Linked DNA regions of Prochlorococcus marinus XMU1406. Each later gene encodes a partner of the first gene's protein in a complex. Links are inferred from orthologs where the notes say so. Each region holds a gene or a part of one and is shown on either strand. Other genes may lie near its edges.

Region 1 (8,809 bases):
TTTAAAAAATTAGTTTTTGTTGGAGATGCATTTCATACATTTCATCCTGTTGGTGGTCAGGGTCTAAATAGTTGTTGGAGAGATGTTAATACTATTTATGATCTTTTAAATAAAAATACTGCTATTACTAAAATGCAACTGACATCATTTAAATTTAAGTATTTTTCTAGCAGGATTTTAGATATTATCGTTACTATTTTCATAACTGACTCATTGATATCAATTTTTGCTAATAGAAACGTTTTTTTATTCCCAATAAGGAAATTTTCATTTTTACTTTTAAATAATTTTCTTTTTATAAGAAAATTAGTCCTAAATCAAATGACTAAATCTCTAATTTACTCTAGTATTAAATAATATTCATGAATAATTATATATCTAAAGAAATGATAATTTATTTATTTAATGTAGTAGGTTTAGATGAATCATCTATTGAACTTGGCATAAAATTATCTATCAAAAATAATACTCCATTACCAATATTATTGTGGAGTTATGGAATGCTAACTATTGAAGAACTAGATAAGTTATATTCATTTTTATTTCAAAAAATGGATTAATAATTCTGTTATAATTTGTCCATATTTTAATAAAGAACAATTACAGTTTTAACTAGAGGAAATCAGGTATCAAGAAAATCTATAGAGAAGCTTGATTTATTACTATTAATACTAGAAACTATCGACTTAAATGGCATTCAGTCCCTTTACGCCTTATCAAATAGGCTTAATTTAAATAATGTTTTACCAAATAAAGTTACTATTTGGAAATTAAGGAACAATAATCCATTGAGAAAATCTTATGTTACAAACAATATTAAACTTAACGAATTCGATGCTTTAATTAGAATTACAGTTGAAATGTCTAAATATTTATATCCTTATATCAGAGAGATACTAAAATCTAAAGAAGATATTGAAGAGAATTCAGTTATTTGGAATGATTTTAATAAGAGATTTATTGAGTTGATTAAAGAGAGATTTAATATAGATACTATTAGAGTGAAAAAGCTTTTAAATCAAGCTGAAAATGATGAAATTATCACAAAATCTTTGCTTATTTTATCTTTTTGCATCTCAAATCAGGGTTATCAAAAGTTGAAGAATTTTCTATACGATTTTTAATATGATGCAAAATAAATTGTCATTTCATCAATCTTCGGCAAGTCTAGAAATAATCGGATTACCAGATTATTCCAATAATGAAAATAAAGATCAAATATCTATAATTTCTCAATGGAAATTAACCATAGTAGATAAACCACTTATTGAAGGCAAAATTGAACATTTAGGGCCTATTATGGATGCTTTTTATATTTATTCAAATCTTTTAATCAAAAGCGAAACCCCAATATATGAGTCTAAATTAATTGATATAAAAGCCGATAATCTTTACATACATAATATTGTGCTTAAGAGCTCTAAACCAAATGTAAATCCCTTAAATATAAAGATTGGGAATACATCTTTGACAGACACCATAAATTGTTTTGATCAATTAAATGAATCATCAAAAGTAAGAATAAAGAACACTGTGGTATCTAATTACATACCAAAAAAAGGAAGATTTGTTTTAAACAACAAATTAAAAATTTTGAATTTCATTATGCCGCCTTTTATTGCAATTTTCTCCTTAATTCTATGTTCCTCTACTTTTATTTATTTTTATAATCCTGTTGAAGATAAAGAAAAAAATGAACTAATAATTCCAGAATAAAGAGCCATTAGCATCTCGAATACAAACACGATATTATAGGTAAATTTCTTTTCAGAGTAATTCAAATTTATTCTTTGAGCTTTTATGTATGGCTGATTTAAACATACCAAATTTGAATATTAAATCTGATAAATATATTTTTAAAAAAAAATTAAATTTAAGAAGAAAATCTAAAAGAAGACTATTTACTGAATCTTTCATTTTGTTTATTTTAAGTATTTTATTAGTTTATATAAATTACTTAATTCCTAATAAAAATTTGCTGCTACAGAATTTACCTTCGACAATTAATAAATCTTTTTTATTATTAATTGATCTCTTTTCATATCTCTATGAAATATTTTTGGTGATTTTTATTTTTGCCTCTTCTTTAACTGCTCTAATCTTAATGTTAGGTTCTTTTTATAGGTTATTTAGAGTATCAAAGAGAAAGTCAAAACAAATAAGTTATAAATAATTTCAAATAGGTTGCATTAGGCCGCCACTTCCTGAATCAGAATCATCATCATCATTTTCTGTTTCTTCGCCAAATAATGCAAATATACCAAGTACAATTGATGAAAGAATAATTGATAAGGGTAAAATCGAAGTTTGGATTCCGACGTCTATATATTCACCCATAAAACAAATAAATTTTTATAAACCTAACCGAATTCAAACTGATTCGCGGATTTTAAATAATTATTTAATAATTTATTCTTTTTTCATAAAAAGTTCTTTATCGAAATTCTTTATTTCTCTTTCAAAAGATCCCAACCACAACATAAGTTGATCAATTTGATTTTGAATTTCAGTTGCACCTAAACCCCTTATAGTGATTATTGATAATTGTTCGCCTTCATTAAAATGAAATTTATTTTGAACACTACTTGCTAAAGAATTTTTAAGAATTTTAAAAGTAGAATTTTTTAATTTTGTTTCTATCAGGATGTTTGGCTTTTTGAGCTTTATCTTATTAAAACCACATTTTTTAGCTAGTAATTTTAGTCTCATTATCATAATTAGGGACTCAACAGGTTTGGGTAAGTTTCCATATCTATTCACCCAGTCTGTTGCTAATTCAGTTAATTCATCATTTTTTGAACATTCAGTAGCAGATTTATAAGCCTCAAGCTTCTCTTCCCTGTTTAATATCCATGTTGCAGGTATAAATGCATTTATTGGTAGATCAATTTGTGTGTCGTTAACTTCAGGTATTTCTTGCCCACTTATTTCTGAAATAGCCTCATGTAGCATTTCTATATATAAATCATATCCAATCGCATTAACCTTTCCACTTTGTTCTTCTCCTAATAAACTACCAACACCTCTTATTTCCATATCTTTCATTGCAAGTTGGTATCCACTTCCTAGTTCAGAAAAATCTTTTATAGCTTTCAATCTTTGTTTTGCAGCGTCATTAATCTTATTTATATTTGGATAAAATAACCAAGCATGTGCTTGTATACCGCTTCTGCCAACTCTTCCTCTAAGTTGATAAAGTTGTGAAAGGCCAAATTTGTGAGAATCTTCAATAATTATTGTATTTACTTTAGGGATGTCCAATCCACTTTCAATTATCGTTGTACATATCATTAGATCAACTTCTCCATTATTAAAAGCAATCATTGCATTTTCAAGCTCTGTTTCGTTCATTTGCCCATGAGCAACAATAAATTTTAAGCTGGGGAACATATTTTTTAATTTGTTTATAGCTTGATCAATATCAGAAATTCTTGGAAGAACATAAAAAATTTGACCACCTCTATCAAGTTCTTGATTAATTGCAGTTCTTATAACATCCATATCTATTTCAGATAAATATGTTTTTATTGATCTTCTTGATGGAGGAGGAGTATTTAATAAGCTCATTTGTCTTAGTCCAGATAAGCTCATATAAAGAGTTCTTGGAATTGGAGTTGCCGAAAGAGTTAAAACGTCTATGTTGGTTTTGATTTTTTTAATTTTTTCCTTTTGTCTTACTCCAAATCTTTGTTCTTCATCGATAACAAGTAGTCCTAAGTTTTTAATTTCTATTTCTTTTCCTAAAATTTGGTGCGTTGCTACAACTAAATCAATTTTGTTATTTTTCAAACCTGCATAGATTTCCTTTCTTTCATTAACAGTTTTAAATCTATTGAGTAATGATACTTTTATAGGGTAAGGTGAAAATCTATTATTTATCGTTCTCCAATGTTGCTGAGCTAGGATTGTTGTGGGTGCTAGTAATATTACCTGTTTGCCTGATGTAATAGCCTTAAAAATAGCCCGAACAGCTACTTCTGTTTTGCCAAATCCTACATCTCCACAAACTAGTCTGTCCATTGGCTTATCGCTTTCCATATCAGATTTTATTTCTTCTACAGCAGTAATTTGATCAGGTGTTGGTTGATAAGGGAATGATTCCTCTAATTCATTTTGCCAAGGACCATCTTCTGGGTAAATGTATCCCTTTAATTTTTCTCTCTTTGCATAAAGTTTTAAAATATCGACAGCAACTTTTTTTATTTGTTTCTTATTTTTCTCTTTTATTCTTTCCCATTCTGTTCCTCCTAATTTATTTATTTTTGGATTTATTTTTCCGCTTGATCTATACCTGTTAACACTACCAAGTTGATCAGCGGCAACACTTATCTTCCCGTCCTGATACTGAATGACTAAATAGTCTCTTGAATCTCCAGTTATATTTATTTTTTCTATTTTTAAAAATTTTCCAATTCCATGATTTTTATGAACTATAAAATCACCCGGACTAATCTTATTTACATTTATATTTGAATTTACACTTCTTTTTTTTCTTCTTATGAATACATTATTAAAAAGAGATTGTTGTGAAAATAATTCTTTATCTGTTATCAGGACAACCTTCCATATCGGAAGATAAAAGCCCTCGATTTCATAATTGTTTTTATTTTTTAAAATTAAAGGAGTTGAATTGTTAATTGACTTAAATGCTGCATCAATATCATTAGGATTGTTTAAGAAGTTTGCATTACATTCGTGCTCAAAAAGTAAAGTCCTAGTTCTCAATGGCTGAGCTGATAGTATCCATACTTTTTCATTATTTTTTATATTTTTATTTATATCATTGGATAATTTTCCTATATTTTTAGAATATGAATTTAATCTTTTATCGTTTAACAAAAACCTATTATCAATATTGACTTTAGATTCAAATTCATAAAATTTTATTAAATTAAAATTTTCTAATGAATTTAATATTTCGTCAAACTTTAAATGCAAATTAGGTTTGGCCTCTAAATTAATGTCATTACTTTTAAGGTTTTCATTTAATTCATACGCACAATTATCAAAATTACTTTCTGAATCTAGATACCAATTATTTGCAAATTTCTTACAATCTTCTAGTTCATCAATTACAAGAATTGTTTCCCTATCTATAAAATCTATTAAATTTGAGGGTTCATTTTCAATTATTCCTAAATAACGATCAAGATTATTTTTATTTATATCTTCTGAATTAAAAATACTGTTCTTAGATAAATTATTTAACTTATCTTTTAATAGCAAATCAAATCCAGCCTGTATTATTTCAATATTATTTATACTTTCTAATGTTTTCTGTGTATAGGGATCATATTCTCTTATTTTCTCAATTACATTATCAAAAAATTCTAATCTTATAGGAAATTCATTATTGACAGGATAAATATCTATTATTTCCCCTCTCCTACTCCAGAATCCTTCTGTTGAAGTAACATTGTCCTTCGCATAACCCAGCAAGGTAAGTTTATTTGCTAATTCTTGAATCTCTATTTGAACCCCTTTTTGCAAATCTAACTTTTTTTCAATTAATAAGTTTTTATTTATTAGATGAGGTTGTAGTGATCTCTCAGTTGATATAACAATATTAAGTTCATTTTTCTCTTTTTTTATTAATTTGGATAAAACAGTAAGCTGACTAAATTCAATCTCTTTGGATTTATTAATTGATGAGTATGGTAGATGTTCTGTTGGAGGATAATATAAAACTGCTTTATCATTTATACTTTCAAAATAACCAATCCATTTGTAGGCAATTTCTACATTAGGACAAATTAATAATATATTTTTTTCTTCTTTTTTTGCGATGCTATCTAAGATTATCGATTTCGCATATCTACTTGAACCAATAATATTTAATTCATTATTTTTTGAAATTCTTTTTATTAATTCAGAAGTAATTTGTGAGTTAGAAATATAATCAACTAAAGTATTTAAACTCATTTATAGTTATCAATCTTGATTACAAATATCCGATATATTATATTAGATTTTATAGTGATTGTGAATAATATTTGATGGATTCAGCCGCAATAAATTCTTTTATACCCACACTAGATCAAGTAGACAGTTGGTACGAAATTTTGACACTTTTACCCATATTAATTGTTCTAGAATTATTATTGTCGGCAGATAATGCTGTCGCACTGGCTTCTCTTACTAAATTCCTCGACAGTTCAGAATTAAGATCAAGAGCCTTAAATATAGGTATAACAATATCTTTATTATTTAGAATTATACTCATCATATTATCTAATATTCTTCTCAAGTTTATTTTTATTAGGGTTTTTGCTGGTTTTTATTTAATATACTTATTCTTCTCTAATATTTTTTTAAATTCAGATATAGAAAACGCTGAAAATGGTACAGATAATAAAAAAAATAATTTTAGGTTCTTAAGAGTTGTAGCACTTCTTTCAATTACTGATTTTGCATTTTCTATAGACAGTATTACTACTGCAGTAGCTATCAGCGATCAATACATATTAATTATATTTGGAGCAGTAATTGGTGTATTAGCATTAAGATTTACATCGGGGATTTTTCTAAAACTTCTGGATATATTTTCTAGATTAGAAACAGCCGGTTACGTAGCAATTTTAATTGTTGGGATTAAACTTTTACTAAATACGTTAATTAAAGAGTCTATTCTTCCTGACTATTATTTTTATATTTTGATTCTTTTTGCTTTCATTTGGGGATTCTCTAAAAAAGAATCTAAAACTTAATCTGAGAAATAATCACCTACCGTTGGTTTTAACTGTTGTATCAATTGATTTTTGCTAGATATATTTTTGCCTTCAAGTTTTGCTTCTAACAAAATAATCGGATCAGTTTTAGTTGAAATTATAATTCCTTCATTTTCTATGACAGCAAGAATAATTCCTGGTTTTGAATAATTGTTAATTAAAAGGTATTTTTCATTTTTAATTTCATCACTACTCAAAACTTTGATTTTAATTATTTTTAGGTTCTTACCTCTAAAAGTCGTATTTGCTCGTGGGTATAATGCTTTTATTTTTTTTGAGATTTTAAATGCCTCATTACTCCAAACCACTTTATAATCTGATTTTTCAATCATTCTTGCGTAAGTAATTTCTCTTCCAAGGGTATTTTGTTTTGTTAATTGAAAATTACTAATTTTATTAATATTTTCTTCGATTAAAGATGTAGCATTTAAAAATAAATTTGCAGATAAAATACTAAGTTTTTCAGATAGTGTATTTAAATTATCGTTATTATCGATTTTAATTTTTTCTTCCAACAATATGTCGCCAGTATCTAGTCCCTCATTCATTTTCATAATTCCTACACCCGTAAATTCATCACCTTTTATTAGGGACCATTGGATTGGGGCAGCACCGCGCCATCTTGGAAGTAATGAAGCATGAGCGTTCCAACAACCAAATTTTGGGATTTCCAATATCTCTTTTGGTAAAATTTTTCCGTAAGCTATAACAATAAATAAATCACAAGAAAGTGATTTAAGTTCATTTATAAAATCTATATTGCCCCTGATTTTTGCTGGAGTATAAATTTTTATAGATTCTTGCTCGGCAAAACTTTTTACAGGTGAGGAGATTAATTTATTTCCCCTAGATCTTTTCTTATCTGGTTGGCTTACTACTGCAATTACTTCGTGCTTAGATTTAATAAAAATATCAAGGCTTGCAATTGAATATTCAGGTGTTCCCCAGAATATAATTCTCACGCGTCACCAGTTATTGATAATTCATCTACCCATATATGTGGAGAAATTCCACTTGTTGTTACCTCCTGGCTTGATTCGATATTTACTATATTTTTCAAAAGATATTTGATATCCCCTGCTACAGTGGCAGATTCTATTGAGGTTTTTTTACCGTTTTTATAGAGCCATCCATCAAATGGAAGAGAGAATGAACCTTGACTTGCTCTGACACCTGCATGGATTGCATTTAATTCTTCAATATAAACGAATTCCCCCTCATAAGTAGAGTGAACTAATGATGTTTTTAGATCAGAGTTTCCCTCTGATCTCTCAACTACGATCCAATCAGGAGATACTGAGACTTTTGATCCTAGTCCAGCGTGGCCTGTGGGGACTGTTTTAAATATTCTTGCAGTTGATTCAGAATGTATAAAATTTTCAATTCTTCCTTTGTTAATTAAGCATAGTCTTTTGGTAGGAGTTCCCTCTCCATCAAATGGTGATGAAGAAATATTCTTTTCGTGAAGACCATCATCATAAATATTAAGTGCTTCTGTAGATAGCTTCTCTCCAATAGAATTTTTATTAGATAAGCTGACTCCATCTAAAATGCTTCTAGCATTAAACATTGAACTAAATGCATTTATGATTGTTAAAAAAGACTCTGGGGAAAAACATATTAAATATTTATCAGTTTTGATAGATGAATAATTTAAATGAGAAATTGTTTTATTAGAAGCGTCTTTAATACACGACTCTATATCTATATCATCAACTCCATATCCAAGTTTTACGGAACCTGAACTACGAGGTTTCTTATTTTTCTCTTCTGCTCTTGCATATAAATAAAGTGCAGCTTGACTTTTGGTATAACTCCGAAAGGCACCATCACTATTTGCATAAACTCTCTCATAAAAACTCTCAGATAGACCATTATACGGAACAGATTTTATGGATTCGTGGCTTTCTAATAGTTTTACTTCCGCTTCTCTTAAAAGAGTAAGTAATTTTTTTATTCCAACAGGATTTCTTTTTTTTGAGTCCTTAACTTCAATAGGATTCTTGGCTAGTGGTGAGAATTCTGTTCTTTCATTCTTATTGCCAAAATCTGATGCAATATTTGCTTGATTTAGGGCTTTT
Region 2 (3,496 bases), on another replicon or contig:
TTGAATTAATAAAAGAAATCTCTCAAGATCAACAAATTTTATGTATTACCCATCAGCCTTTTCTAGCGGCTGCAGGATTAGCTCACTTTAAAGTTAATAAAAATGTAATTAATGGAATAACTTATACTTCAATATCAAAATTAATTACAAAAAAACAAAGAAAACATGAATTAGTAGAACTCATTGGGGGAGGTTTTGGCGAAGCAAATGATTACGCTTCTAGACTTATTGAAAGGGCAGCTGCATAAAATAAAAAAAATTCCACTATAATAACTTCTTTAAATCAAAGTTAGATTTAAACATGGTCAAAAAAAATAATAATTGTTTTGAGGAAGGTAATTCGATCAATATTAGAGGAGCTCGTCAGCATAATTTAAAAAATATTGACCTCTCCTTACCTAGGAATAAATTTATAGTTTTTACTGGTGTAAGTGGCAGTGGGAAAAGTTCTTTAGCTTTCGATACGATTTTTGCTGAAGGTCAAAGAAGATATGTTGAGAGTTTATCAGCATATGCAAGACAATTTTTGGGACAAGTAGATAAACCAGATGTTGATAATATTGAGGGTTTATCGCCTGCTATTTCAATTGATCAAAAATCTACAAGTCATAATCCTCGATCAACAGTTGGAACAGTAACAGAGATACAAGATTATTTAAGGTTATTGTTTGGCCGTGCTGGTGAGCCGCATTGTCATCACTGCGGAATTCCAATTGCGCCTCAAACAATTGATGAAATGGTTGATCAAATTCTTTTATTACCAGAGGGGACAAGGTACCAGTTATTAGCACCTGTTGTAAGGGGAAAGAAAGGTACGCACACAAAATTAATAAGTGGATTAGCCGCTGAGGGATTTGCTAGGGTAAGAATTAATGGTGAGGTAAGAGAACTTGCTGATAGTATTGAACTAGACAAAAATCAAATTCATAATATTGAGGTAGTAGTTGACAGACTAATCGCAAGAGAAGGAATACAAGAAAGATTGAATGATTCTTTGCAAACTTGTCTCAAAAGAGGCGATGGTTTGGCAATAGTAGAAGTTGTGCCTAAAAAAGGGGAAAACCTTCCTCCTAATTTAGAAAGAGAGAAATTATACTCAGAAAATTATGCATGTCCTGTTCATGGTTCCATCGTAGAGGAACTTTCTCCAAGATTATTTTCTTTCAACAGCCCATATGGAGCTTGTCCAGATTGCCATGGTATTGGTTATCTAAAAAAATTTACTGCTGATAGAGTCATACCAGATAAAAAATTACCTGTTTATGCTGCAATAGCTCCTTGGAGTGAAAAAGATAATACTTACTATTTTTCTTTACTATATTCTGTAGGGCAAGCGTACGGTTTTGAATTAAAAACTCCTTGGCAGGATTTAAGTGATTTGCAAAAAAACGTACTACTTTTAGGATCAGATAAACCAATATTAATCCAAGCTGATAGTCGCTTTAAAACTTCTAGTGGTTTTGAAAGACCTTTTGAGGGAATTTTACCAATATTGGAAAGGCAATTGAATGAAGCTAATGGAGAATCAGTTAAACAAAAGTTAGAAAAATATTTAGAATTGGTACCTTGTAAGACATGTTCGGGAAAAAGACTAAGACCAGAGGCTTTAGCGGTTAAACTTGGTCCTTACAACATAACTGATTTAACCTCTACGAGTGTTTCTGAAACCTTAACTAATATCGAACGAATCATGGGATTAGGGAAGACAAAGAAGGAAAATATATCTTTATCAGAAAAACAAAAGCAGATAGGTGAGTTGGTTTTAAAAGAGATTCGTTTACGCTTGAAGTTTTTAATAAATGTAGGTTTAGATTATTTGACTTTAGATAGACCAGCCATGACTTTGTCTGGCGGTGAGGCTCAGCGTATTAGATTGGCTACACAAATAGGTGCAGGACTTACTGGTGTTTTATATGTATTAGATGAGCCTAGTATTGGTTTACATCAGAGAGATAATGACAGATTATTAGAAACATTAAAAAGTTTAAGAGACCTAGGAAATACTTTGGTTGTGGTTGAACATGATGAAGATACTATGAAATCCGCAGATTATTTAGTAGATATTGGCCCAGGGGCAGGTGTTTATGGTGGGGAAATTATTGCTAAAGGATCTTATCAAGATGTCTTAAATTCAGAAAGATCATTAACTGGAGCTTATCTTAGTGGTAGGAAGTCGATTCCCACTCCAAAAGAACGTAGATCATCCGTAAAAAAAAGTTTGATTTTAAATAATTGCTCTAAAAATAATTTAAAAAATATCTCTGTGGAATTTCCTTTAGGAAGATTAGTTTCTGTAACTGGTGTAAGTGGCAGTGGGAAAAGTACCTTAATAAATGAATTGCTTCACCCTGCATTGTGTCACTCATTAGGATTAAAAGTTCCTTTTCCTCAAGGTGTAAAAGAGTTAAAGGGTATAAAAGCAATTGATAAAGTTATCGTTATTGATCAATCTCCAATTGGGAGAACACCTAGATCAAATCCTGCTACTTACACAGGTGCTTTTGATCCTATAAGGCAGATATTTACTGCCACAGTAGAAGCAAAAGCAAGAGGTTATCAAGCTGGTCAATTTAGTTTTAATGTGAAAGGAGGAAGATGCGAAGCGTGTAAAGGCCAGGGAGTCAATGTTATTGAAATGAATTTTTTACCTGATGTGTATGTTCAATGTGAAGTATGTAAAGGAGCTCGTTTTAATAGGGAAACTCTTCAAGTTAAATATAAAGGTTTTAATATATCTGATGTTTTAGAGATGACTGTTGAACAAGCTGCAGAAACTTTCTCTGCTATACCTCAAGCTGCTGAAAGATTATCTACTTTGGTAGATGTTGGATTAGGATATGTCAAATTAGGTCAACCAGCTCCTACATTATCTGGAGGAGAGGCTCAAAGAGTTAAGTTAGCTACAGAATTATCAAAGAGGGCTACTGGAAAAACGTTATATTTGATTGATGAACCCACTACAGGTTTAAGTTTTTATGATGTACATAAATTAATGGATGTGATACAACGTTTGGTAGATAAAGGTAATTCAGTAATTGTTATTGAACATAATTTAGATGTTATTCGATGTTCGGATTGGATTATCGATTTAGGACCTGATGGAGGGGATAAAGGCGGAGAAATTATTGCAGAAGGTATACCTGAGGATGTAGCTAAAAATCCTACTAGTCATACAGCAAAATATCTTAAAAAAGTTCTAAAATAAGAAAATACTTGTTGTATTTCTTTGTAATTTAATTATCTCAGCAAAATGAAAGTCATATTTAGATGGGTATAAAATTAGTCTATAACTGCTTTTTTAAAAAATATAGTATAAAAAAATTTTAGAATCATAATGCTTTCTTAATATTTCCTTGGGAAATTCAGCTTATTTGTATTAAAGGCCGTTCATCGGAGGATTTGCTGAATGAGGTTGAAATTTTTACATTTACATTTACATGGTCTTATACGCTCCAAAAATCTTGAATTAGGCAGGGATGCAGATACCGGAGGGCAA

What was found.
Region 2: the proteins of mfd (region 1) and uvrA are in contact, whole or in part, in a crystal structure (PDB 4DFC), measured with the Escherichia coli proteins. The link is inferred for Prochlorococcus marinus XMU1406 from one-to-one orthologs.

Annotation. Positions count from the first base shown.
Region 1 is NZ_JAAORG010000001.1:863,604-872,412, reverse strand. What follows is about bases 2,210-6,298. They hold mfd (transcription-repair coupling factor), read right to left. Parts: upstream 5,923-6,298; coding sequence 2,410-5,922; downstream 2,210-2,409. Other genes in these bases: HA149_RS04990 (TerC family protein), read left to right, coding at 5,997-6,298; HA149_RS05000 (hypothetical protein), read right to left, coding at 2,210-2,337. In the rest of the region: HA149_RS05020 (FAD-dependent monooxygenase), read left to right, coding at 1-357; HA149_RS05015 (DUF2949 domain-containing protein), read left to right, coding at 363-560; HA149_RS05010 (DUF3038 domain-containing protein), read left to right, coding at 600-1,124; HA149_RS05005 (DUF4335 domain-containing protein), read left to right, coding at 1,126-1,716; more of HA149_RS05000, read right to left, coding at 2,176-2,209; more of HA149_RS04990, read left to right, coding at 6,299-6,707; fmt (methionyl-tRNA formyltransferase), read right to left, coding at 6,704-7,690; HA149_RS04980 (TldD/PmbA family protein), read right to left, coding at 7,687-8,809. UniProt on the Escherichia coli protein: Couples transcription and DNA repair by recognizing RNA polymerase (RNAP) stalled at DNA lesions. Mediates ATP-dependent release of RNAP and its truncated transcript from the DNA, and recruitment of nucleotide excision repair machinery to the damaged site.
Region 2 is NZ_JAAORG010000003.1:572,247-575,742, reverse strand. Bases 1-3,405 are described here. They hold uvrA (excinuclease ABC subunit UvrA), read left to right. Parts: upstream 1-301; coding sequence 302-3,205; downstream 3,206-3,405. Other genes in these bases: HA149_RS09495 (AAA family ATPase), read left to right, coding at 1-248. Also shown: HA149_RS09485 (glycosyltransferase), read left to right, coding at 3,407-3,496. UniProt on the Escherichia coli protein: The UvrABC repair system catalyzes the recognition and processing of DNA lesions. UvrA is an ATPase and a DNA-binding protein. A damage recognition complex composed of 2 UvrA and 2 UvrB subunits scans DNA for abnormalities.